2 regions of the Arthrobacter sp. BF1 genome follow, and region 2 is predicted to be linked to the other one. Evidence: predicted binding sites of a transcription regulator. Region 2 holds the regulator's gene; the other holds the start of a gene.
The links. The regulator LexA, encoded in region 2, represses DNA repair genes until DNA is damaged. The targets are predictions, from matches to a motif close to TCGAACANNTGTTCGA.
Positions count from the first base shown of each region.

Region 1: AC1MCD_RS10770 (DUF6504 family protein) is a predicted target of LexA. The motif match lies at 3,115-3,130, and genes of this name have one in related genera.

Region 1 is NZ_CM155271.1:2,303,671-2,318,127, forward strand. It holds gene AC1MCD_RS10765 (DNA polymerase III subunit alpha) at 1-2,739, opposite strand, end outside; gene AC1MCD_RS10770 (DUF6504 family protein) at 2,736-3,056, opposite strand; gene AC1MCD_RS10775 (hypothetical protein) at 3,211-3,600, shown strand; gene AC1MCD_RS10780 (chorismate mutase) at 3,603-3,923, opposite strand; gene AC1MCD_RS10785 (VOC family protein) at 3,943-4,365, shown strand; gene AC1MCD_RS10790 (SOS response-associated peptidase) at 4,397-5,128, opposite strand; gene AC1MCD_RS10795 (mycoredoxin) at 5,279-5,536, shown strand; gene AC1MCD_RS10800 (S-(hydroxymethyl)mycothiol dehydrogenase) at 5,620-6,705, shown strand; gene AC1MCD_RS10805 (MBL fold metallo-hydrolase) at 6,702-7,382, shown strand; gene AC1MCD_RS10810 (lipoate--protein ligase family protein) at 7,403-8,182, opposite strand; gene AC1MCD_RS10815 (DUF2177 family protein) at 8,184-8,564, shown strand; gene AC1MCD_RS10820 (endonuclease/exonuclease/phosphatase family protein) at 8,684-9,388, shown strand; gene AC1MCD_RS10825 (SulP family inorganic anion transporter) at 9,411-9,749, shown strand; gene AC1MCD_RS10830 (SulP family inorganic anion transporter) at 9,725-10,618, shown strand; gene AC1MCD_RS10835 (STAS domain-containing protein) at 10,628-11,104, shown strand; gene AC1MCD_RS10840 (thioesterase family protein) at 11,114-11,917, opposite strand; gene AC1MCD_RS10845 (endonuclease/exonuclease/phosphatase family protein) at 12,078-12,755, shown strand; gene AC1MCD_RS10850 (NUDIX domain-containing protein) at 12,762-13,295, opposite strand; gene AC1MCD_RS10855 (DUF1918 domain-containing protein) at 13,350-13,550, opposite strand; gene AC1MCD_RS10860 (DUF1810 domain-containing protein) at 13,664-14,104, opposite strand; gene AC1MCD_RS10865 (DNA alkylation repair protein) at 14,132-14,457, opposite strand, start outside.
Region 2 is NZ_CM155271.1:1,557,922-1,572,378, forward strand. It holds gene AC1MCD_RS07330 (ATP-dependent DNA helicase) at 1-1,527, shown strand, start outside; gene lexA (transcriptional repressor LexA) at 1,530-2,276, opposite strand; gene AC1MCD_RS07340 (LysM peptidoglycan-binding domain-containing protein) at 2,616-3,014, shown strand; gene AC1MCD_RS07345 (histidinol-phosphate transaminase) at 3,104-4,222, shown strand; gene hisB (imidazoleglycerol-phosphate dehydratase HisB) at 4,284-4,910, shown strand; gene hisH (imidazole glycerol phosphate synthase subunit HisH) at 4,907-5,638, shown strand; gene AC1MCD_RS07360 (CG2302 family histidine operon protein) at 5,639-5,797, shown strand; gene priA (bifunctional 1-(5-phosphoribosyl)-5-((5-phosphoribosylamino)methylideneamino)imidazole-4-carboxamide isomerase/phosphoribosylanthranilate isomerase PriA) at 5,873-6,619, shown strand; gene AC1MCD_RS07370 (SseB family protein) at 6,629-7,525, shown strand; gene AC1MCD_RS07375 (MFS transporter) at 7,584-8,888, shown strand; gene AC1MCD_RS07380 (DUF1844 domain-containing protein) at 8,982-9,368, opposite strand; gene infC (translation initiation factor IF-3) at 9,755-10,804, shown strand; gene rpmI (50S ribosomal protein L35) at 10,920-11,114, shown strand; gene rplT (50S ribosomal protein L20) at 11,233-11,616, shown strand; gene AC1MCD_RS07400 (TrmH family RNA methyltransferase) at 11,666-12,568, shown strand; gene AC1MCD_RS07405 (GlsB/YeaQ/YmgE family stress response membrane protein) at 12,679-12,954, opposite strand; gene AC1MCD_RS07410 (cation diffusion facilitator family transporter) at 13,156-14,127, shown strand; gene AC1MCD_RS07415 (MFS transporter) at 14,206-14,457, opposite strand, start outside.

The DNA.
Region 1 (14,457 bases), 750 kb from region 2:
GGGCTGGCCGGCAACAATCCGCTTAAGCTCGGCCCCTGAGAGGCCGTAGATGCCGTTGAGGCTCAGTCTGATCCCCAGCTTGCCGGCATCCGCCCGGTCCGCCACCCGTTCCACCCGGTACTCGGCCTGGCTGCGGTTGATGTCCAACGGAAGGATGGGGATACCCAGCCGCCGGGCCTCGGCCACCAGCAGCCGTTTGGGATACATACCGGGATCGTGCTCCCACAGCCCTGCCAGGAACGCCTCGGGGTGGTGCGCTTTCAGCCAGGCGGACTGATAGGTGGGAACGGCAAAGGCCGCGCCGTGTGCCTTGCAGAAACCGAAGCTGCCAAACGCTTTCAGGGTCCCCCAGACGTTGTCCACCACTTCCGGCGAATACCCCTTGGTGCGCGCCTCCCTGCGGAAGAACTCCTCCACTTTCAGCTCCAGGACCTCATTGCCAAGGGCACGGCGGAACTCATCCGCACGCGCCAGCCCGCAGCCGGTCATAACATCAAAGGTTTTGAGGATCTGTTCGTGGAAGACGGTGACGCCGTGTGTTTCCTGCAGCACTGGTTTCAGGTCAGGATGTGGATAGACTTCCGGCGCGAAGCCGTGCCTGTGTTCCAGGAACGGCCGCACCATGTCCGATTTCATGGGCCCCGGCCGGAACAGCGAAATGTCGATGATGAGGTCGTTGAACTCACGCGGGGCCATCTTGCCGATCAGCTCACGCTGGCCAGGCGATTCAATCTGGAAGCAGCCCAGGGTGTGGGTGCTGCGGATCAGCTCGAAGGTGGGCTCATCATCGAGGGGGACAGCGTTGAGGTTGATGTGGCCGTTCTCAGCAATGTAATCGGGCCCGGAGCCGTCAGGCCCCGCAGGGTGGGCACCGGCCGCCACCACTTCCGCTTTGGAAGGATGGATCCGGATGACTTCCCGGATGGCGAAAGCCATCGCGCTCTGCATCCTGACCCCCAGCACATCCAGCTTGAGCATGCCCATGGGATCCATGTCGTGTTTGTCGAACTGGCTCATGGGCAGCCCCAGCCCGCTGGGCTGGACGGGCGTCCGGTCAAGCAGCGTGGCGTCGCCAAGGATCACACCACAGGGGTGCATGGAAATATGCCGGGGCAGCCTGTCGAGGCGTTCGGTGAGGTCCACCAGCAGGTCAAGCTGCTGGTTTTCGGCGAAACCACGCTGTTCCACCCGCCCGGCGAATTCCCGGAGCTCAGGTTTTTCAACCAGGGCTTCACGGAATTTCCGGGCTGAAAAACGCCACAGCTGTTTGGCGATCTCACCGACGTCGTCATCGTCCATGCCCAACGCCATGCCGGCATCCCGGACCGCGCCGCGTGCCCGGTACCCGTTTTGCATACTCATCAGGGTGACCCGTTCAGCACCAAAACGGTCGAAGATTTTCCGGTACACGTTGTGCCGTTCGGCGCTTTCGACGTCGATATCGATATCGGGCAACGTTGCCCGGTCCCGGGACAGGAAGCGTTCGAAGATCAGGTCATGCTGCAGCGGGTCCACCTGGCTGACATCAATCAGGTAATTGACCAGGCTGGAGGCTCCTGAACCGCGGGCGGCTGCCCGCACTCCCATGTCCAGGATCATGCGGGAAACCTCCGCCACCGTCAGGAAGTAGGAGGAAAATCCGAGGTTCCGGATGATCCCCAGCTCGTGCTCCAGCCGCGAGCGCATTTCCTTGTGTGCCGGGCCTGAGATGCCGGGAAACCGCTTGCCTATCCCTGCTTCACAACGCTGTACCAGTTCACGGTGCGGGTCCTGGCTGATGCCGATGACCGAGGCCTCCGGAACCACGGGCTGTTTCCATCCCATGTCACTCACAGGGTCTATCCGGCAGTAGTCGGCGAGCGCCTCAGTTTGTGCCATCAGTTGTTTGAGGTCCGCCGTGCCATACCCTGCGGCGTGGATGATTTCCTTGCCCAGCTGAAGCATCTGTTCTGCTGATTTGAGCCAGGCTTGCCCGTTGGGCTGGAGTAGGGGTTCTGCCGCAAGTTCCGGCAGGGACTTCAGTGTCCGGGCTGAGTCGAGCACGTCCGCCGTGGCGGCGCCGTCCTCGGCGCAATAGCGGACAGCGTTGGTAAGCACCGCCGGGACATGGTGTTCTTCGGCTAGTTTGAGCATGCGTACTGCGTGGGCGGTGCTCAGGGGTGTGCCAGGGGTGGTGAGTTGGGATACGACTTCTGCCACCAGGCTCCCGGCCGGCATGGCGTCCAGCCAGCGTTTGAAGAGAGTGCGGGGCCGCAGGTACCGCCGGCCGCCCATGGCCCGTCCGACGTCGGAATCCGGTCCGATCAGGACGGTCAGGACCGGCTTGAGCGTCTGGGGGTCAAGGATCCGGGAGGCGAGCTCGGCGCGGGTGACCGCCACGGGCACCGCTCCCCCGGCTTTGCCTGAGGTGCGGGCATGGGCATCGGATACCAGCCGGCACAATGCCCGGTAGCCGGCCCCGTTGTTGTGGCCGCGGGCGAGCACCACCACCCGGCCGGCGAGCTGGGTGCGGTGGTCACCGTCGTCGTCGAAGACCGCGAGGTCCACTCCCACAATGGGATCGATACCCGCAGCCATGCATGCTTTGAGGTGTTTGATGGTGCCGTACAGGCCGTCGCGGTCCGTGCACGCGAGCGCTGACGCGCCGTCCGCCGCCGCAACCTGGGCGAGCTCCTCAGGCCAGGAAACCCCGTAGTGCGCGCTGAAGGCGGTGGAAACGTGGAGGTGGGTGAAGCTCATGCTGTTCGGGGCTGGAGGGCGTCGTGGATCCGCAGCAGCCGCCAGCGGCCGCTGCCGAGATGCCGGGAAAGGTCCAGCGTGAGCGGTTCCCCGGTATCCTGCGGGTCCAACCGGACCTGGACCCGCCAGATCTCGTGGTCCACCAGCCCCGGGCCGCTGCCCAGCGGCGCCCGGCGCTCCTCAGCCCACCACTGCCGGCGTTCGTACCACCGCACAGGCTCGGCGCATACTGTGTAGCGCCGCCCGCCCCATTGGAGTTTCAGCGGTTGGCCGGAAGCGGTGCAGTCGACGTCCACGGACTCGCTGAACATGCCCATGGGCGCCTCCCGAACTGAATTGGGCTGATGCGAGCTGCTGACGCAAAAGCGGATTTGTTCGAATACATGTTCGAATAAATCCAGTCTACGACGGTGCCCCGGCAAAACCTAGACAGGGGTGGACGGACGGCCAGCAGGGGGGCAGGATTGTGGCATGAGCTCCCAAAACGCACTCCTCAAGCACGTAAGCATCAAAGCCCAGGACAATACGCTCGTGGCCAACTTTGATATCGACGGCAACATACCGGGGGCAGGTGCGTACGTTGTGGGACTTGTGGCGGCCAGCCCTGACCATTCCTCCCAAAGACGGCTGGGCATCGAATTCCTGAACGGGGAGGCCATCGCCTTCTACTCGTTCTGCCATGACCAGACCGCCGAGGAGAACTATGATCTTTCCGGGGTGACCCATTCGGGCAACACCATCACCGGCAACTTTCCCATGGCAGCCATTCAAGGCCTGGGCAAAGGGCACTACATGACGGCGTTCAGCGAGGCCGACGGCCGCGATTTTCAGGGGGGCGTCGCCGTCGAGGAAGCGCTCTAGCTTCAGCTGTTTTCTTTGTGGACCTTCATCTCGAGTTCGATGAAGCCCGAGATCATGGCCCGGTACGTGGATTCAACGATGTCCGGATCAATGTCCTTCTTTTTCGCGGCTCCGCGAACGTGCTCAATCACCCGCTCCACCCGGCCCGGGGCGCGGACTTCGGCGTCGTCCCCCTTCAGGGTTCCGGCGATCCGGATCAGGCGTTCACGCCGCGCAATGAGCGTGACAATCTGATCATCAACTTCGTCGACCGCGATCCGAACGGCAGCGAGCTGTTCTTTGTCGGCCAATGCTTCCCGGTCGTTTCCTTGAATTGTTGCCATCAACTGAGAGTATCGAAGCATGCAGCCCAGAGTCGACTTCATCTCACTAGGTGTTCGCAGTGTTGACGCCTCCCGCCGCTTCTACGTGGAAGGCCTCGGCTGGCCGGTGCGCCGGGAACACGCCGGCGATGTGGTGTTCATCCAGGCCAACCACGGGCTGATCCTGTCCCTGTGGGACGCCGGACAGATGCACGCCGAAGCGGGAGTGGGTACGCCCGGACCGGTTCCGTGCATCACCCTCAGCCACAACCTTCCCAGCACGGAGGACGTGGACCGGGTGATGGACGAAGCCCGGGCCGCCGGCGCTGAGATCGTTGCCGAGCCTGTCACCCAGCCCTGGGGCGGGTACAGCGGGTACTTCGCCGATCCGGACGGCTTCCGCTGGGAGATTGCCTACAACCCCACCTGGGCAGTGGACGACGACGGCAAGGTCACCGTCTAGGGCCACAGTCACCGTCCGGGACGTGTCCCCTTTAGAACAGGGCCTCCACGGGCCGGATGAGTTCCGGAGAATTGTTGCGCACGTTTCCCACCTCTCGGCCCACTGAATCCACGTGCCAGTCGGCCGCAACGTCTTTGACATGGGCGCGGACAAGATCCACAAGGAAGGCGGCGTCGTCGATCTGCGGATCAAGCCACGAGGCCATGGTTGCCCGGTCCATGGGCAGCGGCACCCGGTCGTGCAGCTCGGTGAGCTTGCCGAACACCGTGGACTCGGCACCGGGCGGCGGAGTATCCGCGGTGAGGATGGAGGTGGAGAGCATCCACCGGCCAGGATCGCCGTCGGCCTTGGACGGGTCCTTCCACCATTCGTACAGGCCGGCAAACACCAGACCACTGTCAGATCCCGGATGGACATAGTAGGGCTGCTTTACCTTGCCGGTCCCCTGCTTCCACTCGTAGTACCCGTCCGCCGGCACAGCACAGCGACGTGACTTCACGGCCTTGCGGAAGGCAGGCTTCTCCAACACGCTCTCGCTCCGGGCGTTGATCATTCTGGCGCCAATGCCCGGATCCTTCGCCCACGAGGGCACCAGGCCCCAGCGTGCCACGTGCAGCTGCCGGACCGCTTCATCATCAATGAGCCGTTCCAGGACAATCGGCACCTCATCCGTTGGCGCTACATTCCATGACGGCGGAAGCTGCACTTCCTCCTCCAGCCGGGCATCAAATTCTGCCAGCAGGTCACCCACGGCCCGGGCCATCACATAGCGTCCACACATGGCACCAGCATGCCATCACCGTTATGCCTTGTCAGCCGGTGCCGTCATCCGGCGGCGCAGCCACAGGGAATAGCCCGCCGCGGGTTACCGTTGAGGAGAACGAACCCCCCACAACGAATTCAGGAGAGCTCCGTGGACTTTACCCCCGAGAACGGCACCATCACCATGTTTTCCACCACCTGGTGCGGCTACTGCAACCGGCTGAAGAAGCAGCTGGACGCGCAGGGCATCGGCTACACGGAGATCAACATCGAAGAGGTGGAGGGCACCGCCGAACTCGTGGAGCAGCTCAACGGCGGCAACCAGACCGTCCCCACTGTGCTCTTCCCGGACGGCACCGCCGCCACCAACCCCTCACTGGCCGAGGTAAAGAGCCGCCTCGCAGCCTAAGTCCGGCAGCTCATGTGGTAGACAGAACGGGACCAACCCCAGGGTTGGTCCCGTTCTGTCTATCTGCATTGAGGGAGCCTTCCGTGGTCCATAAAGTCAAAGGTGTCGTAGCCCGCTCCAAGGGCGCCCCGGTCACTCTGGAGACCATTCTGGTCCCGGATCCGGGGCCGGGCGAGGCCCTGGTGGACATCCTCACCAGCGGCGTCTGCCACACCGACCTGCATTACAAACTGGGCGGCATCAGCGATGACTTCCCATTCCTCCTGGGCCACGAGGCCACCGGCGTTGTCAGCGCCGTGGGCCCCGACGTCACCAACGTCGTCCCGGGCGACCGCGTGGTCCTGAACTGGCGGGCTGTTTGCGGCGAATGCCGCGCCTGCGCCAAGGGCCAACCGCAGTACTGCTTCAACACCCACAACGCCACCCAGAAGATGACCCTTGAAGACGGCACTGAGCTCTCCGCCGCCCTGGGCATCGGCGCGTTCATCGAAAAGACCCTGGTGGCCGCAGGGCAGTGCACCAAGGTGGATCCCGACGCCGATGCTGCCGCCATCGGCCTGCTCGGCTGCGGCGTGATGGCGGGACTCGGGGCCGCCATCAACACCGGCGGGGTCAAGCGCGGCGATTCGGTCGCCGTGATCGGCTGCGGCGGTGTGGGCGTGGCCGCCATCGCCGGTGCCGCGCTCGCAGGCGCGACCACCATCATCGCCGTCGACATCGATGCCAAAAAGCTCGACCGCGCCCTGGAACTCGGCGCCACCCACACCGTGGACTCCTCGGCTTCGGACCCGGTGGAGAAAATCCGGGAACTCACCGGCGGCTTCGGCGCTGACGTGGTGATCGACGCCGTCGGACGTCCCGAAACGTACAAGCAGGCCTTCTACGCGCGCGATCTCGCCGGCACCGTGGTGCTGGTGGGTGTCCCGACCCCGGACATGACCCTGGAACTGCCGCTCCTGGATGTCTTTGGCCGCGGCGGCTCGCTGAAGTCCTCCTGGTACGGCGACTGCCTGCCGTCCCGGGACTTCCCCATGCTGATCAGCCTCTACCAGCAGGGGAAGCTGGACCTGGACGCCTTTGTGACCGAGCGGATCACCATCGACCAGGTGGAGGAAGCGTTCGAGAAGATGCACTCCGGTTCGGTGCTGCGATCGGTGGTGGAGCTGTGAGCGCGGCTTCCTCGCCGGCAGCAGGCACCGATGGCGGTCCGCTGCGGATCGACCGTCTGGTCACCTCCGGGACGTTTTCGCTCGACGGCGGGACCTGGGATGTGGACAACAACGTCTGGATCGTGGGCAACGACACCGAGTGCGTGGTGATTGATCCGGCGCACGATGCCAAGGCTGTTGCCGCGGCGGTGGGTAACCGGAAGCTCAAGGCAATCCTGCTGACGCACGGCCACGACGACCACATCCGTTCGGTGGGCGACTTCTGGGACCTTGTCCAGGCCCCCATCCACCTGCACGAGGCCGACTGGATGCTCTGGAAGAGTGTCTACCCGGACGTGGAGCCGGACGTCCGCATCAACCACGGTGACGTGTTCGAAGTGGCGGGAGCGAGCCTGACGGCTCTGCACACGCCAGGTCATTCGCCGGGCTCGGTGTCCTTCCACCTGGCTGACGGGCCCGACGGCGAGGGCACGGTCTTCAGCGGCGACACCCTGTTTCAGGGCGGCCCGGGAGCCACCGGCAGGTCCTACAGTGACTTCCCCACCATCATCGAGTCGATCAGGACGTGGCTGCTGCCGCTCCCGGCCGAAACGGTGGTCCGGACCGGGCACGGCGACACCACCACCATCGGCGCCGAAGCCCCGCACCTGGATGAGTGGATCGCCAGGGGCCACTAAAGCCGCACCAGCGAGGCGGGCTACGCTTCCCTGCCGTACACGCTGCCAAAGCCGGCATGCTGCAGGGACGCGTGGCCCGCGTAGGCGGCAATTACCGCATCCTCAACTGCCTGGACTGTCAGCCCCGGTACAAGATCGTCTGCCGCCCCGGCGGTGGCCGGGTCCCAGTCCAGGCCAAGGGCCGCATAACTGTCCGTCAGGACGGCGCGGATGGGGGCGGAGTTTTCCACCACAATCACCGAACTGAACAGCCAGCCGCCGCTCACCACACGCTGCGCCGTGCCAACGAGTTTGATCCGGTGGGTGGGATCCCCTGGGTGGGTGCCGTGGACGCTGAACTCGCCGGGGCAGTATTCGCCGGGGATCTCGCCGACGGCGGCCTGCACGCCGACGTCCCGCAGCGCCTGTGCCAGCAGCTCACCAAAGAAACTGAACCGGCTTTTGGAGCCGGCGATGGCATCTGCGTCCGGCATGACGTGGTCAACCACCAAAGTGCCCTCGTGATAGGCGGCGGCGCGGCCGCCCGCCTTCCGCACCAGAGGCTCAAAACCATGGTCCCGGCAGGCCTGCGCAGCCGCCTCGAAGCCCGTCAGGCGGGTGTCCCGCTGGCCAAAAGCAACAGTCGGGGCGGGCCGGTACAACCGGAGGGTGGGACCGATCCCGCCGGTCTTGGCCAAGTTCAGCAGTTCCAGGCCGAATTCCAGGTCCCGCTCAGCGCCAAGAGTATGATCCTGCCGCACCACGGTGAGCGTCCGGTCGGCCTTGACGTCCTGCATGTTGCTAAGCTCCCTTATGGTCATAATGCAATTCCTTGTCGTTGCCGCCGCGTTCGCGGTCATCGACTCCATCTGGCTCAAGCTGATGAACCCGTTCTACCGCAGCCACATCGGTGAACTGCTCGCTGACAAGCCCCACTTAGGTTACGCCGTGGCTTTCTATGTCATGTACATAGCGGGGATTCTCTTCTTCGCCCTGCGGCCGGCGCTCGACGGCGGCAGCTGGCTGACCGCCGTCGGCTACGGAGCCGCGCTGGGTGCCTTTGCCTTCGCAACGTATGACCTCACCAATGCCGCCACCCTCAAAACATGGCCGCTGCAGCTTATTGTGGTGGACATTCTCTGGGGAGCCGCGCTGACCGGGCTGTCCACCCTCGCCGGCTGGCTCGTGTTCCGGTCCACCTGACCAGGCTCCCGGCAAAAGCTACCTGACACGAACGGACTATGACGTGCCGTTCGGCGCCGGGTGGCTAAACTCAGAAACCGGCGGCACCCCCACACTCCTCCAGGAGAGGCAATCCACTGATACGAGTCATTAGCTACAACCTTCGCAAGCACAAGGCCAGCGGGGAACTGGTGGCCTTAGCCCGGGATTTCGGCGTTGATGCCCTGTGCCTGCAGGAGTGCGACACCACTGATCTGCCGGACACCTTAGGTCACCTCCAACTGGCCGATTCGACCAAAGGGAACCGGTTGGGGCTGGCCATCTACTACCGGCCGGACCGGTTCACCGCGCACGGCACCAATACCTTTGCGCTGAAGAAGTCCCTGCACGACATGGTCCTGGCGCCGGCACATGAGCGGCTCATCGGAACCCGGGTGCGGGACATCGAGACCGATCATGAACTGGTCATTGGCTCGTTCCACGCGGCGCCGCTAACGGCCACCAACTCGCTGCGGCGCAACCAGATCAACGCGGCCCATAAGGAACTGCTGGGCATGGGGACTGGCCTGATGACCCTGATGATGGGTGACTTCAACTACCCGTTCTTCACCAAGAACCTCACCGAACACATGAAGGATTCCGGGTACGAGCTATCGCTCAGCAACCGCAGGACCTACACGCGGTACAAGGTGTTCAAGGGCCACTTCGACTTTGCCACGTCACTGGGGTTGAACATCGAGAACGTGGAGACGCTGCCACGTGGCGCGTCAGACCATTTGCCCATCCTCGTGACCGCCGAATATGGTCAGGATTCCACTCCGGCGCAGGAGCCCCCGGCCGCCTGACTGGACTTTTTGGGAGGCCCGCGTGCGGCACGACTGGATCAGCAGGGCGATACCGGGCGTTCGCGTGGCCCGCGGCTACAAAAAGGCATGGCTGAAGCCTGACCTGGTGGCCGGCGCAGCCCTGAGCGCAGCCCTGGTGCCGGCAGGCATGGCGTACGCCGAGGCCAGCGGTCTCCCTGCCGTGAACGGGCTGTACGCCTCCGTCGTACCCATGATCTTCTACGCCTTGTTCGGGCCGTCCCGGGTTGTCATTGTGGGGCCGGACTCGTCACTGGCACCCATGATCGCGGCCGCCATCCTCCCCTGGCCGGACGCGACCCGGAGCAGGCTGTGCCCATGGCGGGAGTCCTCGCGATCCTGATTGGCGCCTTCCTGTTTGCCGGGCGGATCCTCAAGCTGGGATTTGTTACCGGCCTGCTGTCCAAACCAATCCGCGTCGGGTACCTGAACGGCATTGCGCTGGCTGTCACCGTCAGCCAGCTTCCGCGCCTGCTGGGCATCGACAGCTCCGGCGGGACCCTGGTTGAGCGCCTGGGTTCCCTGTCCGGTTCCGTCCTCAGCGGCGAAATCAACCCCGTGGCCCTGGGCGTCGGGGCAGCTAGCCTGGCCGTGATCGTGGCAGGTCGCTTCCTGCCGTGGAAAGTGCCCAGCGTCATGTTTGCCGTGGCCGGGGCCATCGCCCTGGTGGCCGCGCTGGACCTCACCGGGCAGTTACCGGTGGTCGGAGCCCTCCCGCAGGGGCTGCCCTCGCCGGCGCTGGGAGGGATCGGCTGGGACGAGGTGAGGACGCTCATAGGCCCGGCAGCAGGCATCGCCCTGATCGCCTTCGCGGACACGTCCACCCTGTCCAAAAGCCTCGCGGGTCGCCGCGGGGAAAGGGTCAACGGCAACGAGGAAATGGGTGCACTGGGGATCGCCAACATGGCCACGGGCCTACTCGGCGGCTTTCCGGTGAGCGGAAGTTCCTCGCGCACCCCCATTGTGCTCGACGCAGGCCGGAGGTCCCCGCTGAGCGGAGTGGTGGCTGCGTTGCTTGTGGTGCTGTTCATGATTCTCGTGCCGGGCGTCACGGCTTTCCTTCCGACCGCGACGCTCGCTGCCGTGGTGATCGTCGCGGCGGCATCCCTTGTTGACGTGAAGACACTCCTGCGCCTGATCAGGATGAGCAAGATGGAGACCCTCCTCCTGGTGGTCACGTTCCTGGGCGTGGCCTTTGTGGGAGTCCTGTAGGGCATTGTGGTGGCAATCGTGCTCTCGCTCGTGGCGTTCGTCCGGCGGGCCTGGGACCCTTACCGTACCGAACTGGCAAGTGTGGACGGTGTGCCCGGCTTCCACGACCTCAACAGGCACCCTGAGGGCAGGCGGATCGAGGGGCTGGTCATCGCACGCTTTGACGCACCCCTGTTTTTTGCCAATGGCGAAGTATTCGCGGACCACATCCGCAGCCTGGTGGACGGCGCACCCTCGCCGGTGAAGTGGGTGATTGTGGCCGCCGAACCGATCACCGGCCTGGATACAACGGCACTGGACGAGCTGGTGCAGCTCGACGATGAATTGGCGCTGGGCGGCGTCAGCCTGGTTTTCGCCGAAATGAAGGGCCCGATCAAGGACCGACTGGTCCGCTTCGGTGCCAGTTCCAGGTTCAGCGCAGACCACTTCTACCCCACAGTCCACAACGCGGTACGCGCCTACAGGGAGTGGAGGGCTAAGGAGTAGCCGGCAGCGTCAGGTCCGGCGCAGGGTCAGGATCTGCTCTGCACGACCGAAAGGTCCCTGGAGGTCATGGAGGACGGTGGAGGTCAGTCCGATTCCGTCAGCGCCGAAGGAAACGGCGTTGTCCAGGCCAAGCCATTCGCCCCCGGGCCGGCGGTACATGTGGATCTGCAGGTCCAGGTTCGGAAAGGCATAACTGTTTTCGCCCGGGGCGACCCTGGCCGCGATCCCGTTGGCCGTGTCCACCAGGCCCATCAGGCGGGTGAAGTCGCTGCTGTCTGCCACGTCCGTCAGTGGGTGCCGGGTTCGCAGCCAGACCGTTCCGGCTCCGTCCCGGTGCCCCTCCGCGACGCGCATTTCAAGGGACCGGATGTACCCGCCTGGCCAGATGGCGGCGCCGTCGAACGGTTTGCATTCATCCGGCGCAGGAATGGCGGCATCCTCGACGGCGGCCACCGCTGCTGTGTCACTGGTGATCATCCGCCACGCAGTGGCCCTAATGGCCACACGGCCATTGGCAACCAGTTCTGCCTGCAGCAACTCGATGGTCCGGCCCGGACGAAGCGTGGCGGTTTCTATGTGGAATTCGCCGCCGGGAATCAGGCCGAGGATCTCATAGCTCAGCCGGGCCATCCGCATGTCTGCCCGGGGTTCATGCCGCTCCAGGCTGTCAGCCATCAGGCCGGCGGCAGGCGCCATGTGCTGTTCGTGCTCGTTCCAGGCGCCCTGGGCATGAATCGTTGAGCGGAAGCGGCCGCCGCCCAGCGATTGATAGTAGAAGGCCCCCTGGGCAAGTTCAGGCAGTTCCTTGGTCAACGTTGGCCCCTTCTGACATTTCTGGGTGAATGATCATTAACCCTAGTCCGTGCCGGCCCCGGGGTGATGAACGAAACAAAGTTGCGGCGCCCGCGGCTTCCATTCGGACTAGACTCGGAAATTGGTCCTATCAGTGACCTCGAAGCGAGGTGCTCCACGAATGCGCGTCATCAGCTACAACCTCCGGAAGCACAAAGCGAGCGGCGAACTGCTCGCGCTTGCACGGAATTTTGCCGTCGATGCCCTCTGCCTGCAGGAAGTGGACGCCGGCGAGCTGCCGGACGCGCTCGGTCCCCTACGCCTCGCGGATACCACCAAGGGCAACCGCCTGGGACTGGCCATCTACTACCGGACGGGCCGGTTCACCGCCGTGGACACGCAGTCCTTTGCGCTGAAGAAGTCAGTGCATGACAGGGTCCTGGCACCGGCCCATGAGCGGCTGATTGGTACCCGCGTGATGGACAACGAGACCCAGCACGAGCTGGTGATCGGTTCGTTCCACGCGGCTCCCCTCACTGCATCGAACTCGCTGCGGAGAAAACAGATCCATGCCGCCCACGCGGAGCTGCTCAGCATGGGCAGCGGCCTGATGACGCTGATGGTGGGTGACTTCAACTATCCGTTCTTCACCAAGAACCTGCACGTCCACATGAAGAACTCGGGTTACGCCTTGTCCCTCAGCAACCGCCGGACCTACACCCGCTACAAGGTGTTCAAGGGCCATTTCGACTTCGCCACCTCGCTGGGTTTGGACATTGCCAGCGTGGAAACCCTGCCGCGGGGCAAGTCGGACCACCTGCCCATCCTGGTCAATGCGGAGTACGGCAAAGATTACTGACTGGCCCTACTGGCTCCGCACGGCCCCGTCGAGGAGGCGTGGCTGCAGGTGCGGCCAAGCCTGTGCGAAGCCGGGGTGCAGTTCCTTCCTGCCCATCTCCCCCAGGGGTACCCACTGGAGTTCGAGGCTTTCCGGATCGCTGATCACGGGATCAAAGGGTGCAATCACCAGGACCGCAACAGTGGTGTACGTCCAGTAGCCGACGTCCAGCACGGAGGTGAAAAGCACATCCACACCGTCCGCCGGAACTGCTGCTTCCTCGTAGGCTTCCCGGAGGGCACCCGTGACGGCATCCTCGCCGTGGTGAAGGGCGCCCCCGGGCAGTCCCCAGGTTCCGCCGTTGTGGCTCCACAGTGCACGGTGCTGGAGGAGGATCCCCTTGTAGGGGTCGTACGCCAGCACACCGGCGGCACCGAACCTGCCCCAGAACCTGCCGCGGTCGCCCTCAACCCAGGCGTCACCGGGGTCCCGCGGACCACGCAGGGCGGGGGGAACGCGGGAACTTGCATCGGCGGACGTGGCAGCCTGGAAATGGTCCATGCCCCAAGTCTGACAGGTGACCGCCCGTCCCCGCATGCGGCACGACGTCCCGTGTCAGCCTGGCTGGCCTGCGTGCCCGCGTTCGACGGCGAAATCACCGCCGGGGTACATGACCGTTTCGTGTCCGTCGTCGAAGCGGACCAGGTACGGCGGATGGCCTTCGTCGCCCCGCACTTCCACGATCACCCCGTGCCGGTCGGACGACCCTACAGTCCTGCCCCGCACGATGATCCTGTCCCCTTGAGTTGCCTCCATGGCAATCACCTCCAAGCCCCAGAGTACGGCTCGGCAGCCAGCAGTAACAGGGGCTGCGGCGGCACGCCTTCGCCGTGACCGTTGTCCGGCCGTGATTGCTGTCCGGCGACGGCTCAGTCCCTGGCCGCGGCGAGCAGTTCGTCGGTGGCGGGATCGGGTTCGCCGTCGAAGAATTGTGCCAGCACCGTCTTGAAAACGGTCTCGCCAGGTGCAGCGCGGAGGAACAGCGTCATGGAGGAGTGCAGCTTTTTCGCATCAATGCCGCCGAGGATGTCGACGGCGGTACGGCCGGTGTGGGTGGCCAGGGCTGTGCTGCACTCGAGCAAGCGTGGCCCCAGAACGTCGTGCTTGAGGTAGGCCTGGGCTTCCGCCAAGGAGGTGATGGCGTATTTCACGGATGTGGAACTGCTGCCGAGGCCGGCGATCTGCGGAAAAATGAACCACATCCAGTGGCTGCTTTTGTTGCCGAGCTGCAGCTCCGACAGGGCCTGCCCGTAGGTTCCGCCGCTGTTCTGCGCCTCAACAAAGCGTTCCAGGTTGTAGGGGTTGGTCATGGGCTTCTCCTTCTGTTGGTCATGATCTCAGGCCGTACGGGCTGTGATGTCAGCGGTCAGGGCCGCGGCGCGGCGGACCCACTCGTCAGGGTCCTGGCTCCAGCGCGCGATCACCACATTGGCACGTTGGCGGTCCATGCCGTCCAGCGCCGCCAGCAGGGGAACCACGACGTCGGCGATCAGGGGGTCAACCAGCTCGGCTGTGTGCGCTGACCGGATGAAGCCCTCCAGCCTGGTCAGGTCGGAATGGCGCAGCAGGACAACGCGGGACTGCAGCAGCACCACGGCGGCGAGCCTGCGCTCATAGACGGCCCGCCTGCCCGGTCCGGGCTGGCCCCAGAGCTGCGAGGCCA
Region 2 (14,457 bases):
CGCGAATGGGCGGAAAAAACCACCACGGGAGACCGCGATGAGCTCCTTCCCGGCGTCACCGACCGCGCCTGGCGGCAGGTCTCGGTGACGTCGATGGAATGCCTGGGGGCGCAGAAGTGCCCGATGGCGGCCGAATGCTTCAGCGAATTGGCGCGCCACGACGCGGCCGAAGCTGACGTTGTGGTCACCAACCATGCCATGCTGGCGGTCAGCGCCTTTGAGGGCCTTGCCGTGCTGCCCGAATACGACGTTGTGGTGGTGGACGAGGCCCACGAACTCCAGGACCGGGTCACCGGCGCGGTCTCCGGGCAGCTCTCCGTTGCCATGGTCCACGCGGCGGCGGCCGGCGCCCGTAAGCACACCGCCATCACTGTTGATGCCCTTAATGCGGCCGCTGCCAACCTCGAACTCGCCCTGGCCGGCGTCCCGAACGGGCTGCTGCCCAACGGGCTCGACGACGAACAGTTGGACTGCGTGGATCAGTTGCGGGAGGCCTGCCGGGCCGCCCTGTCAGATTCCAAGGGGGACGGCAGCCAAACGGCCGACGGCGGGCGGCAGCTTGCCCGCTCGCGGCTGATGCTGATCCTTGAACTGTGTGAACGCCTCATCGTTGCCCGCGAGAACCGCGAAGTCGTCTGGTTTTCCCGCGCCAGCTCCTTCGATCCGCAACAGGGCTATTCGCAGCCCGACGAGACAGCCCCTGCGCTGATCAACATAGCCCCGCTTAGTGTCGCCGGTAAGTTGCGTGAGGGGTTGTTCGCAGGCCACACCGTCGTGCTCACCTCGGCAACTTTGGCCATCGGTTCGGCGTTCGAACCGGCCGCCGGAGGCCTGGGGCTGGTAGGGGAGGGCGCACCGAGCTGGACCGGCATCGACGTCGGCTCACCGTTCGACTATCCCAAGCAGGGGATCCTCTATGTCGCCGGGCACCTGCCCAAACCTGGTCGCGGAGCGTCACCGGAGGCCCTGGACGAGCTGGAGGCGCTGATCCGGGCTTCCGGCGGCGGTGCGTTGTGCCTCTTTTCGTCGCGCCGTGCTGCCGAAGAGGCGGCTGAGGCGATGCGCCCGCGGCTCGGGCTCAGCATTCTTTGCCAGGGCGACTCGACCATGACGGCGCTTGTGAAGCAGTTCGCGGACGAGCCCGATACTTGCCTGTTCGGCACCATGTCGCTGTGGCAGGGTGTTGACGTTCCCGGTGGATCGTGCCGGCTGGTAGTGATCGACCGCATTCCGTTCCCGCGGCCCGATGATCCGCTCATGACCGCCCGCTCCCGCGCCGTGGCGCAGGCCGGCGGCAACGGCTTCATGGCAGTTTCCGCCACGCACGCGGCCATCCGCCTGGCCCAGGGGGCAGGCCGGCTGATCCGTTCGACGGGGGACAAAGGAGTGGTGGCCGTACTCGATTCACGTCTTGCCACGGAGCGTTACGCCGGCTTCCTGCGCGCTGCGCTCCCGCCGTTCTGGCCCACCACGGACCGCAAGACGGCATTCGCGGCACTCGAAAGGCTGGCCGGGAAGGGCGCCTGAGGCTACAGCGACCGCAGGACCGAGACGACCTTCCCCATGATCGTGGCGTGATCACCAAGGATCGGCTCGTACTGGGTGTTCTGGGGCAACAGCCACGTGTGGCCGTCGCGCTGGCGGAAGGTCTTGACGGTGGCTTCGTCGTCCAACAGGGCCGCAACGATGTCCCCGTTGGCGGCGTCCGCCTGGCGGCGGACCACTACCCAGTCGCCGTCGCAGATGGCGGCGTCCACCATGGAGTCGCCGGCGACGCGCAGCATAAATAGTTCACCCTGCCCCACAAGTTGGCGGGGCAGCGGCATCACGTCCTCCACCACCTGATCGGCAAGGATCGGTCCGCCTGCCGCGATGCGGCCAACCAGCGGCACCATGGCAGTGTCCATGGCAGTGGGAAGTTCGGTGACAGTACCGCCGAGGCTGTGCAGGGCCGCGGATTTGACCGAGGCACCGTTTTTGCCGGCGCCCCCGTCCAGCGTTAGGGGCATGAGGACCTCCATGGCGCGCGGACGCTTCGGGTCACGGCGGAGGTAGCCCAGCTTTTCCAGCTGGGAGAGCTGATGGGTGACGCTCGAAAGGCTGGCCAGGCCGACAGTGTCTCCGATTTCCCGCATGGAGGGCGGGTAGCCGTTGTCATTGACGGAACGCTGGATGGTTTCCAGGATCTTCTTCTGGCGGGCAGTGAGCCCCTTGGGGGTCCTCTGGGGCTGGCGGCCCTGCGGAGTCGCCTTGCCCTCGGCGGCTGGTGCTGCCATGTTCGCCAATGCCTTTCGGTTGCCCCGGATCCGGTCCGGCGTTCCTCGCCGGAATGTCCGGGCTGCTTTGAATGTCAGACCCTGCTGATCAACTACACGAGTGGTTGATCCTTGATCCAAACGTAGGCCAGCCACATAGCTTTTTCAAACATTTGTTCTAGCGAGTCTCGACAATGTTCGGTGATAAGTGCTAAAACTGAGGAAGCAAAGTTCGAATATGTGTTCGACTCGTTGCCAGCGGATTCGAATATCCGCCGAATGCGGAGGCGGGAGCCTCGGGGCATTGGCGACGTGGAGGCCACGCCGGGCAGCACAGTATGGTCCAGGAGGGCTCATCTCATGTCAGCTACATCTGCTTCACAGGATTCCCGTCCGCAGTTCGTTTCCGTCGAGCACCTGACGTCACAGCAGCGCAGGGAATCCCTGCCGCCGCTCCGTCTGACCCGCAGGGGCCGGGTTGTCCTCATCGGCATCCCGCTGGTGCTCCTTGCTGCGCTCCTTCTCTCGCTGGCTGGTTTTCTCACCTCGCCGGCAAAGGCGGCGGATTCCGCAGCTGATCTCTCCGTCACCCCCACCATCACGGTGACCGTCCAGCCCGGACAGTCCCTCTGGGCCATTGCGGGCACGGCAGCACCCCAGCGCGACGCCCGGGACGTCATTGCGGACATTGTTCAACTGAACAACCTCACGGGCGGCGGCGTGGTGCCGGGCCAACAGCTCTTTGTCCCCACCCGTTAGCCGCCGGCGAGGGGCCGGTTGACGCAGGGACAGGTCCGCTGGTGGCCGTCACATTTTCCGGCAGTCTCCTTCGGAACTAAACTGTTCAGGTGAATGACCAGCTAGAGCGTCTGAACCGACTTCCCCTCCGGACCAACCTTCGCGGGCTTACCCCCTACGGTGCCCCGCAGCTGGATGTTCCCATCCTGCTGAACGTCAATGAGAATACCCATGGCGTTCCGGCGGATGTGCAGGCCGCCATCGCGGCAGCTGTAACGGAAGCAGCAACCGGGCTCAACCGCTACCCGGACCGTGAATTCACCGAGCTCCGCGAAGCGCTGGCCGAGTACCTGGGCCACGGACTTGATGCCACTAACATGTGGGCCGCCAACGGCTCCAACGAGGTCCTTCAGCAAATCTTGCAGGCATTCGGCGGCCCGGGTCGTAAGGCCCTCGGGTTCCCGCCCACGTATTCCATGTACCCCTTGCTGGCAAGCGGCACCGACACCGAATACATCGTCGGTCAGCGCGCTGAAGGGTACGGACTTAGTGCCGAATCAGCCGCCCTTCAGGTCAAGGAACTTCAGCCGAACATCGTTTTCCTGTGTTCGCCCAACAACCCCACCGGGACAGGGCTTGGGCTGGACGTAGTGGAGGCCGTGTACGCCGCCGGCGAGGCCAGCCAGACCATCGTGATCGTCGACGAGGCCTACCACGAGTTTGCCCATGACGGCACGCCCAGTGCCCTTACCCTGCTGCCGGGCAGGGAACGCCTGATTGTTTCCCGCACCATGAGCAAAGCGTTTGCCCTCGCCGGAGCGCGCCTCGGCTACATGGCGGCGGCGCCGGAGGTAACGGATGCCCTCCGCCTGGTCCGGCTGCCCTACCACCTCTCCGCGATCACCCAGGCCGCGGCCCTGGCCGCCCTCCAGCACCGGACCGCCCTGATGGCGGACGTCCAGGACATCAAGGAACAGCGGGACCGGATAGTCACGGAATTGACCCGGATGGGCCTCAAGCCGGCGGCCTCGGATTCCAATTACGTCTTCTTCGGCGGCCTGGACAGCCCGCACGAGGTCTGGCAGCAATTGCTGGACGCGGGCGTGCTGATTCGCGACGTCGGGATTCCCGGCCACCTGCGGGTCACGGCGGGAACTGAGAGGGAGACCACAGCCTTCCTGACCTCCCTTGAGGGCATCCTGGCCAGCCAAGCGAAGCTCCCCGCCTAGACTTGAAGTACCGGCGCCTTAGCGCGCCCTACCACTCCTGCGTTAAAAGGACCAGATAATCATGAGTTCCACCGGATCGAACGCTGCCGAGCCCCGGACCGCGCGCATGGAGCGTGCCACCAGTGAATCGTCAGTGCTCGTGGAGATCAACCTCGACGGCACGGGCGTATCGGACATCGACACGTCGGTCCCGTTCTACGACCACATGTTGACGGCGCTGAGCAAGCACTCGCTCATCGACATGACGGTCAAGGCCACCGGTGACATTCACATTGACGTCCACCACACCGTGGAGGACGTCGCCATCACCTTCGGTGAGGTCCTGCGCACGGCGCTGGGCAACAAAGCCGGCATCCGCAGGTTCGGTGAGGCCACTGTGCCCCTCGACGAAGCCCTTGCGAACGCCGTGGTGGATGTCTCCGGCCGCCCGTATCTCGTACACGGCGGCGAGCCCGCCGGGCAGGAATACCACCTGATCGGCGGCCACTTCACCGGGTCGCTGACCCGTCACGTCTTTGAGGCCATCACGCTGCACGCAGGCATCTGCCTGCACATGAACGTCATTGCCGGCCGCGACCCGCACCACATTGTGGAAGCACAGTTCAAAGCCTTCGCCCGCGCCCTGCGTGCCGCCATTGAACCCGACCCCCGCGTTGAGGGGATTCCGTCCACCAAGGGTGCCCTGTGACCGGCCAGCTCCTCCGTGATGGCGCCGTGATCGATCCGGCCACCGGTAAAAAGCCCGTGTCGCCCGACGGTAAACCCACCGTCACCGTTCTCGACTATGGCTCCGGCAACGTCCGCTCGGCCGTGCGCGCGCTTGAACGGGCCGGAGCCGAGGTCATCCTCAGCTCCAAGCCTGAGGACGTGCTTAATGCCGACGGCCTGGTGGTACCTGGCGTGGGAGCCTTTGAAACCGTGATGCGCGAGCTCAAAGCCGTGGACGGCATCCGGCTGATCGGCCGGCGCGTGGCTGGCGGCCGGCCGGTTTTGGCCATCTGCGTGGGCCTGCAAGTGATGTTCGAAGCCGGGGTCGAGCACGGGACCGAGGCCGAAGGCATGGGGGAGTGGCCCGGCAAGGTGGAGCTCCTTCCCGCGGACGTTGTGCCGCACATGGGCTGGAACACCGTGGAGGTGCCCGAAGGCTCAAAGCTTTTCGCCGGCGTTGAGAACGAGCGGTTCTACTTTGTCCACTCCTACGGTGTCCAGGACTGGAACTTCGATGTGATCCAGCCCCGGATGACGGCGCCGTTGGTGACCTGGTCCGAGCACGGCGCGCGCTTCATCGCCGCGGTGGAAAACGGCCCGCTCTGCGCCACCCAGTTCCACCCGGAAAAGTCCGGCGATGCCGGCGCCCGGCTGCTGCGCAACTGGGTGGACGGTCTTCGCAAGCCGGCTACCACGGATGCAGCCTAGATGTGGTCCATCGTCCTGATGGGCCTGGCCGGCCTCCTGGTAGGCGGGGCCTTGTCCTTCCGGCAGCAGCGCAAACCTTTGTGGACGCAGATCAGTTTTTACGTCCTGGCCGGAATGTCGCTGATGGCTGCCTACCTGCTGACGCTTCCTGGCAACTAGGCTCCCGCCACACCACCGGACTCTGCAACACCACACTCCGCTCCACCAGCATCACAACATTGAAGAGGATTTGAGATGACTACCTCAACCGATCTGCCGGTTCTTGAACTGCTGCCCGCCGTCGACGTCGTAAACGGTCAGGCCGTTCGGTTGGTCCAGGGGGAAGCGGGCAGCGAGACGAGCTACGGCACACCGCTGGAGGCGGCCCTCAACTGGCAGCAGCAGGGCGCCGGGTGGGTGCACCTGGTGGATCTGGACGCTGCCTTCGGACGTGGCTCCAACGCCGAGCTGCTCCGCGAGGTAGTGGGCCGGCTCGACATCAAGGTGGAGCTCTCCGGTGGCCTCCGGGACGACGAGTCCCTCGAGGCGGCGCTGGGTCTTGGCGTGGCCCGTGTCAACCTCGGGACAGCGGCGCTGGAGAACCCGGAATGGACCCGCAAGGCCATCGAACGTTTCGGCGACAGGATCGCCGTCGGCCTTGACGTCCGCGGAACAACGCTGGCGGGCCGGGGCTGGACCAAGGAAGGCGGGGACCTCTGGGAGGTTCTGGGCCGCCTGGAAGAGGCCGGCTGCGCCCGGTATGTTGTCACCGACGTCACCAAGGACGGCACCCTCAAGGGCCCCAACGTGGAGCTCCTGCGTCAGATGGTGGAAAAGACCGGCAAGCCGGTGGTCGCCTCGGGCGGCATCTCCAGCCTTGACGACCTGAAAGTACTCCGGTCCCTGGTGCCCCTGGGCGTGGAGGGCGCGATCGTCGGTAAGGCACTCTACGCCGGTGCGTTTACGCTGCCCGAAGCCCTCGACGTCGCCGGACGCCGCTAGCCGGACACCGTGGACAGCACGCCTAACTCAGAAGCGGCTGGCGGGGCTCCCGTCCAGCGCCACCTTCCCGGACACATCGCCGCTGCCCTTGCCGGTGCGGGCGGCCCCAGCGATTCGGCGGGGAGGCCCTGGGAGGGCCGGAGCCTGGCCGGGGACGACGCCAAGATCCACAACTTCGAGGACGACGACGGAACGGCCGACGCCGGTTACCTCGCCGCCGCGGGCGCCCTGGTTGAGGGCAGCGGTGACGAAGCGGCGGTGGTGGCTTCGCTCGCCACTGCCCGTGTCTTCATCCCCATCATCGCCCAGCTCGGCGCAGAAGCGGAGGGCGTGGACGGGCTGACCGCGGACAAGCAGGCCGACATGGCGCTGGTCACCCTGAAGGCACCAGACGGCCGGACAGCCATGCCCGCGTTCACATCAGCTGACCGCCTCGCCGCCTGGCACCCTGACGCGCGGCCCGTGGCTGTGTACGCGGCACGGGCCGCGCTATCAGCCGTCGCCGAAGGGGCCGAATTGCTGGTCCTTGACCCGGGCTCGGACGTAACCGTTGTGGTCCGGCGGCCTGCCGTGTGGGCACTGGCACAGCAGCAGGAGTGGATTCCCTCCTACACCGATGCCGCGCTGGCAGCAGAAATGGCCTCAGCGGCAGGCGGATTCCCGGCGGTCCGGAACGTCGAACTCCTTCCAGGTTCCGGGGTTGCCGCCGTGACTGGCGGGGGAGTCCCGCTCTCAGGGGGCGGTGCCGGACCGGAACTGCAGGTGGTTCTGTACCTCGAGGATGGCCTTGATGCCGCCGCGGTGCAGGGGCTCGTGGCCGGACTTCAAGCTGCCTGGTCGCGGAATGTATTGTTTGGGGAGCGGGTCGATTCGATGGAAATTAAGTTGCGGCGCGCGGTTCAGTAGCTGACGGTCAGCGGGGGAGACCCCTCGGGCTGCCCGTGCCAGACCCAAAGGATTCTCCGTGAATTTCGCTCTCTACCGGGAGTTGCTCGCCGTCGAGCCCATCAGGCGGCTCCTGCTTGTGGGTATGGTGGCCCGCATCCCGCACTCTGCTGCCGGCGTCCTGCTGACTTTGCACATCGTCCTCACCCTGGACAAGGGCTATGCCGCGGCCGGCGCAGCTGCAGCGGTGATGACCATCGGCATAGCTGTGGGAGCGCCATGGCGCGGCCGTCGTGTTGACACGGTTGGCCTTCGCAGGGCCCTTATCCCGTCAGTAGTTTCCGAAGCGGTCATCTGGTCCGTCGTTCCGCATGTCAGCTACGAATTGCTGTTGCCGTTGGTGTTCATCGGTGGCCTGCTGACCCTGCCGATCTTCAGCGTGATCCGCCAGTCCTTGGGCGTCCTCGCGGACGGTACCCAGCGGCGGACCGCTTTTGCCTTGGACTCGATCACCACTGAGGTGGTGTTTATGATCGGACCCGCGGCCGGCGCTGTCGTGGCCACCAGCGGCTTCACCGTTCTGGGTCTCACCGTGGTGGGTGTGTCCACGTCCCTGGCCGGCCTGTTCCTGATGTGGTTCAACCCGCCCACGCGCAGCGCCACGCAGACCGAGGAAGGCGAGGCGGACCAGCGGCACGCTGCGGAGGTGGCAGTCGTGTGCGCGGCTCCCGCCCACGTCCAGGAAGCAGCGGCCGACCTTGTGCCGGCCGGTGCCGAAACTGCCCGCCGTGGCCGCGCGGGCCTGCGCGGTAAAGTGGTCCACAATTTTGCCTGGTTCACGGCCACCGTTGCGGCGGTCTTTGCGGTTGCGGCGGGAACCGGGATGGTTCTTAGTGGCACCGACGTTGGAATTGTTGCGGCCCTGGAAACCGGCGGCCACCAAAGCGAAATCGGCATCGTTTTCCTCTTTTGGTGCGCCGCGTCCGTGATCGGCGGACTGGTCTACGGCGCAATGCACCGGCCGATCCTGCCGAACGTCCTGCTCTTGGGCATGGCGGCCCTGACCATTCCGATGGGCTTTGCGCACGATACGTGGACCCTGGCGTTTGTTTCGATTCTTCCGGGATTTTTGTGCGCACCGGTGCTCTCGGCGGCTTCCGAAAAGGTGGCGGACTTGGTGGCCGAGGACCGCCGCGGCGAGGCGATGGGCTGGTACGGCTCTGCGCTGACCGCCGGTGTGGCGCTGGGCGCACCCCTCGCGGGAATCTTCATCGACGGGACAGGACCGTCCGGAGGGTTCGTGGCAGTGGGTGCGGCCGGCGTTGTGCTTTGCCTGGTGGGACTGCTGCTCCAGGCAATGCGGCGCCGCAGAGTCGCCACCTGACGCTGCAGGAACCAACGACGGCGGCGGGCGGACCTCCGTGGTCCGCCCGCCGCCGTCGTGATTTAGCTTGTGAACGAATTGCCGCGTCGGGTACTAGTTGACGGCGCCGGTGTACTTCTCGCCCGGGCCCTTGCCCGGGGCGTCCGGAATAACGGACTCTTCCCGGAAAGCAAGCTGCAGGGAACGCAGTCCATCGCGCAACGGCCCCGCGTGCTGGGAACCGATCTCAGGGGCTGCAGCCGTCACCAGGCCGGCAAGGGCGGTGATAAGTTTGCGGGCCTCATCCAGGTCCTTCAGTTCCTCCGCGTTGTCCTCGGCGGCCAGGCCGAGCTTCACTGCTGCTGCACTCATCAGGTGAACGGCGGCGGTGGTGATGACCTCGATGGCCGGCACCTCGGAGATGTCGCGGATTTGCTGGCTCACGTCAGCCTCGGCAGGGGCTGCCTCGAAAACGTGTGAATTGCTGTCTGGGGTACTCATACTGGTAAGCTTGTCACAGACCGACTGAATGTCGTTATTTTGCTGTGTAGGTCCCGCCGGCGCCCCGCTGCGTCGTTAGGGATTTTTTCTGTAGAATGGCATCCAGTTTGCAAGCGGAGTTCTCTCCCACCCGCGTCAGCCGTTTTCCCACCGGAAGTCATTCCAGGGAAGCAAGGTTGCCGGGTACCGGTCGGACAGTTCATCAGGCATTGGCCCGAAAAACTGCGCACAGTTTCTCTTCGGAGAAGCGTGCATCCGATCATCGAGGCCTTCGATTGCTCCGGCAATTGGGGGCCTTCTCTATTTGCCGGTGGGTTTATCACATCAATCACAGGAGCTTTAACATTAGCGAGCCAAGAATCAATGAGCGTATCCGCGTCCCCGAGGTGCGGCTGGTCGGTCCTGCAGGTGAACAGGTAGGAGTCGTCCGTATTGAGGATGCCCTGCGTTTGGCTGCTGAATCCGATCTTGATCTCGTTGAAGTAGCACCTCAGGCCAAGCCTCCGGTGTGCAAGCTGATGGACTTCGGCAAGTACAAGTACGAGGCCGCAGTCAAGGCACGTGAAGCCCGGAAGAACCAGACCAACACGGTTCTCAAGGAAATCCGCTTCCGTCTGAAGATCGACACCCATGACTACGAGACCAAGCGGGGCCATGCGCTTCGCTTCCTCGGTGCAGGTGACAAGGTCAAGGCCATGATCCAGTTCCGTGGCCGCGAGCAGCAGCGTCCGGAGATGGGCATCCGCCTGCTCCAGCGTTTCGCTGACGACGTCGCCGAGGTTGGCGTTGTTGAGTCCAGCCCGCGTATTGATGGCCGCAACATGGTGATGGTCGTGGGCCCGCTGAAGAACAAGGCTGAGGCCAAGGCTGAGGCACGCCGCGCATCGCAGCGTGCAGAGGCCAAGGCGCAGAACGAAGCCAAGGCTTCGGGCCGCATCGATGTCACCGGTGATGACCAGGCGCCGCTGACCCAGTCGCTGGCTGACCTTCTTCCGGAAGGGTTCGCCATCAACACGCAGCCCGAGGCGGAAGCCCCCGAAACTGAGGCCACTGAGGCGGCAGCTGCGGAAACTGCAGCGCCCGCCAAGGCCGAGACACCCGTTGCTGCTCCTGCAGCCGAGGCCCCTGCGAAGGAAGCCCCGGTAAAGGAAGCTGCTGCGAAGGAAGCTCCGGTGAAGGAAGCCGCTGCACAGGAGGCGCCTAAGCAGGCTGCCCCGAAGGCGGCTGCTCCCAAGCGGGAGGCGCCCAAGGCAGCCCCGGCTCCGGCCAAGGCTCCCGAGGCCAAGCCCGCCGAGGCAGCCAAGGCAGCCGCTCCGGCAGCTCCGAGGCCGCCGGCACCGATGCCCAAGCCGGTTGCCCGGCCGGCAGCACCGAAGCCTGCTGCGAGGCCTGCCCCCAAGGCAGCTCCGAAGCCGGCCGGTAAGAAGACTACCTAGTTCACAGCTGCAGGAGGTTTCCTCCAGCAGTACGCAACCAGTACGCCGCCTGCAGGGGTGGCTGCTCGAAAGAACTGCAGACAATGTCTGCGGACACGTAAGGAGATCGGTTCCCATGCCGAAGATGAAGACCCACAGTGGTGCTAAGAAGCGCTTCAAGCTGACCGGCAGCGGCAAGCTGCGCCGCCAGCAGGCCAACCGCCGCCACTACCTCGAGCACAAGTCCTCCAGGCTGACTCGTCGTCTCGCCGGCGACAAGATTGTCTTCAAGGGTGACGCAAAGGTCATCCGGAAGATGCTCGGCATCTAAGTTCCAAGTTCTCTGACTGATGCCACCTGGCAGCAGTCAACTACCAAAAAGGCTTCTCAGGCCAGCCGGTTGTACCGGCAGTAGATGCTTGGGATCAGATTTTCGAAGGAGTACGCACGTGGCACGTGTGAAGAGGGCGGTCAACGCCCACAAGAAGCGCCGGGTTATTCTTGAACGCGCAAAGGGCTACCGTGGACAGCGTTCACGCCTGTACCGCAAGGCCAAAGAGCAGCTGCTGCACTCGTTTGTGTACAGCTACGGCGACCGCAAGAAGAAGAAGGGCGACTTCCGCCGCCTGTGGATCCAGCGCATCAACGCTGCATCCCGCGCCAACGGCCTCACATACAACCGCCTGATCCAGGGCCTGAAGGCCGCTGAGGTCGAGGTTGACCGCCGTATGCTGGCCGAGCTGGCCGTCTCCGACGCCAACGCTTTCGCCGCACTGGTGAAGATCGCCAAGGACTCCCTGCCTGCTGACACGTCAGCTCCGGCTGCAAAGTAGCACTGAAGGCAGTTCAAGGACTGGTGGCTGAAGCCACTAAGGTTCTTATATGAACGAAACCGGGCGCCCGCAAGATTTTCCACTGTCCAACCCCCGAGCTGATCGGGTGAGGAAGGTGGCACAACTTGCCGGGCGCCCGGCCCGTTTAAAGCGCAGCGAGTTCCTGGCGGAGGGCCCGCAGGCCGTCCGTGAGGCCCTGACGCTGCACCAGAAGAGGATTGCTGCGGGGGAGCCCGGCGTCGTCTATGAGGTCTACGCGAGCGAGGCGTGCCTCGACCGGCACCCGGATCTGGAGTCCCTGGCCGAGGGCATTGACGCTTTCCTTACTACCGACGAAGTGCTTGCCGCGATGGCGGACACGGTCACCCCCCAGGGGATTCTGGCGGTCTGCGGTTTCCTGGACGTGAGCCTCGAGCAGGTCCTCGACGCCGGTCCGCGGCTGCTTGCGGTGCTGTGTCAGGTCCGTGACCCCGGGAACGCCGGCACCGTGCTCCGGGCGGCCGACGCGGCCGGAGCGGACGCCGTCATCCTGACCGCATCCAGCGTTGATATCTATAATCCCAAGGCGGTCCGTTCCACGGCCGGTTCCCTGTTCCATCTGCCCGTGGTCCTGGGTGCCGATATTGCGGCAGTGACAGCCGCCTGCCAGGCACGGGGGATTGGTGTGCTGGCCGCCGACGGCGAAGGTGACGTCAACCTGGATACGCTCCAGGACCAAAACGCCGCCCGTCGCCTTGCGTCCTCCGGCGTCGAATCCGTCTACGCGTTGGAGTCACCCACAGCGTGGCTCTTCGGAAACGAGGCACAGGGGCTCTCAGAAGCTGAACTGTCTTTGGCGGATCACCGCGTGGCTGTGCCGGTCTATGGAGCTGCGGAAAGCCTAAACCTCGGTACCGCGGCTACGGTATGCCTCTATGCAAGTGCACGGTCCCAGCAGGAACAGGCACGTTAACTAATCACCTTACCTCCGGACATAGCACCGGCTGCACGACCCTTTGGCAACTTAAAAAGGCAGGGCCCCGGCACTTCCGGGGCCCTTGCTGTATGAATCAGATGAGGGGATCAGGGTGCGCGGGTGGACCCTCGACGTCCGGTGATTGCGCCGTAGATGCCGGCAACTACCAGGCCGCCAACGATGGCGAGGATCCAGGTACCCAGATCAAAGAAGGCAAGGTCGCCCTTACCGAACAGGAGGCTGCCAATCCAGCCGCCTACAATCGCGCCGACTACACCCAGCACAAGGCTCGTCACCCAGCCGCCGCCGACCCTGCCGGGCATAACGGCCTTGACGATGGCCCCGACAATGAGGCCGAGAATAATCCAAGCAAGAAAACCCATGTCTCCTCCTTCATATTCGTCGGGATTAATCGTCCCGATTAGTGTTCAAGCTAACATAAGGGCGCTCCATTGTCAGCAGGCTTAGTGCCTGTCGCACGTGCCTATTTTTCGGCCGAAAAGGTACCGTAATCTTGGGCGGCACCCGTTCCGGCGTCGCGAATCATCCGGCTCGTTCCGTAATCCCGAAGGGGTGAAGCCTCCGTGGCTGCAAATGGCGGTAACAAGGCGATCGTCGCGGCTCTTGCCGCCAACCTGACCATCGCCGTCCTTAAGTTTGTTGCGTTTATCCTGACCGCTTCGTCATCAATGCTGGCCGAATCGATCCACTCTCTTGCCGACTCGGGTAACCAGCTGTTGCTGCTGATCGGCGGGAAGCGCGCCCGCAAGGAAGCCAGCCCTGAGCATCCTTTCGGGTACGGCCGCGAACGCTACATTTACGCCTTCATCGTCTCCATCGTGCTCTTCAGCGTGGGTGGTCTTTTTGCGCTCTTCGAAGCGTGGAACAAGTTGCAGGATCCGCACGGCATTGAAGGGGACTTTTGGTGGGTGCCGTTGGCCGTGCTGATCGGGGCGATCATGGCGGAGTCCTACTCCTTCCGGACGGCGATCATCGAGTCAAACCGCATTCGTGGTAAGCAGGGCTGGGTGAGCTTTGTGCGCACGGCCAAACAGCCTGAGCTGCCGGTGATCCTGCTGGAGGACTTCGGGGCGCTTCTTGGCCTGTTGTTCGCGCTCATTGGAGTTGGCATGACACTCATCACCGGCAACGGCATTTGGGACGCGGCCGGCACCGGCATGATCGGCCTGCTGCTCGTGGCCATTGCGGTGGTACTGGCGATCGAAACCAAGTCCCTGCTGCTGGGTGAGTCTGCCACGCGGGACGATGTGGTCCGCATCAGCGAGGCCATCGAGGCCGGAGGGCACAACCGCATCATCCACCTGAAGACCCTTCACCTCGGACCGGAGGAGCTGCTGGTGGCCGCAAAGATTTCCGTGGGGGCCGCCGAAACGGGTAGGGATATCGCCGCTTCCATTGACGGCGCTGAGTCCAGGATTCGCACCGCTGTTCCGATTGCCCGCGTGATCTACCTGGAACCGGATCTGCACCGCGACGACGCACAGGGCGCCGGCCAGGTCCCGGCCGAGGCGCGGCCGCAGGACCTGCAAGGTTGATCCCTGCCCAGGGTGCCCTGGGCTGAGCTCATTGCGCCGGTTGTCCCAGTGAGGCCGTTGGCTGCCCGTCCCCCTGGATCAGGCAGCCAGCGGCCTTTTTCGCTCCAGCAGGCCGCTGGTTACAGCGACGGCGAGGCCCAAGAGGGCCAGGACCGCACCCACGAGCGCGGGCGCCACAAAGCCCCACCCCCACGCGATCACCACGCCGCCCAGGAATGCGCCTAAAGCGTTGGCAACGTTGAGCGCCGCGTGGTTAAGCGAGGACGCCAGAGAAGGGGCATCCGGGGATGCGTCCAGCAGGCGGGTCTGCAGCGCTGGGATGAGCAGGGA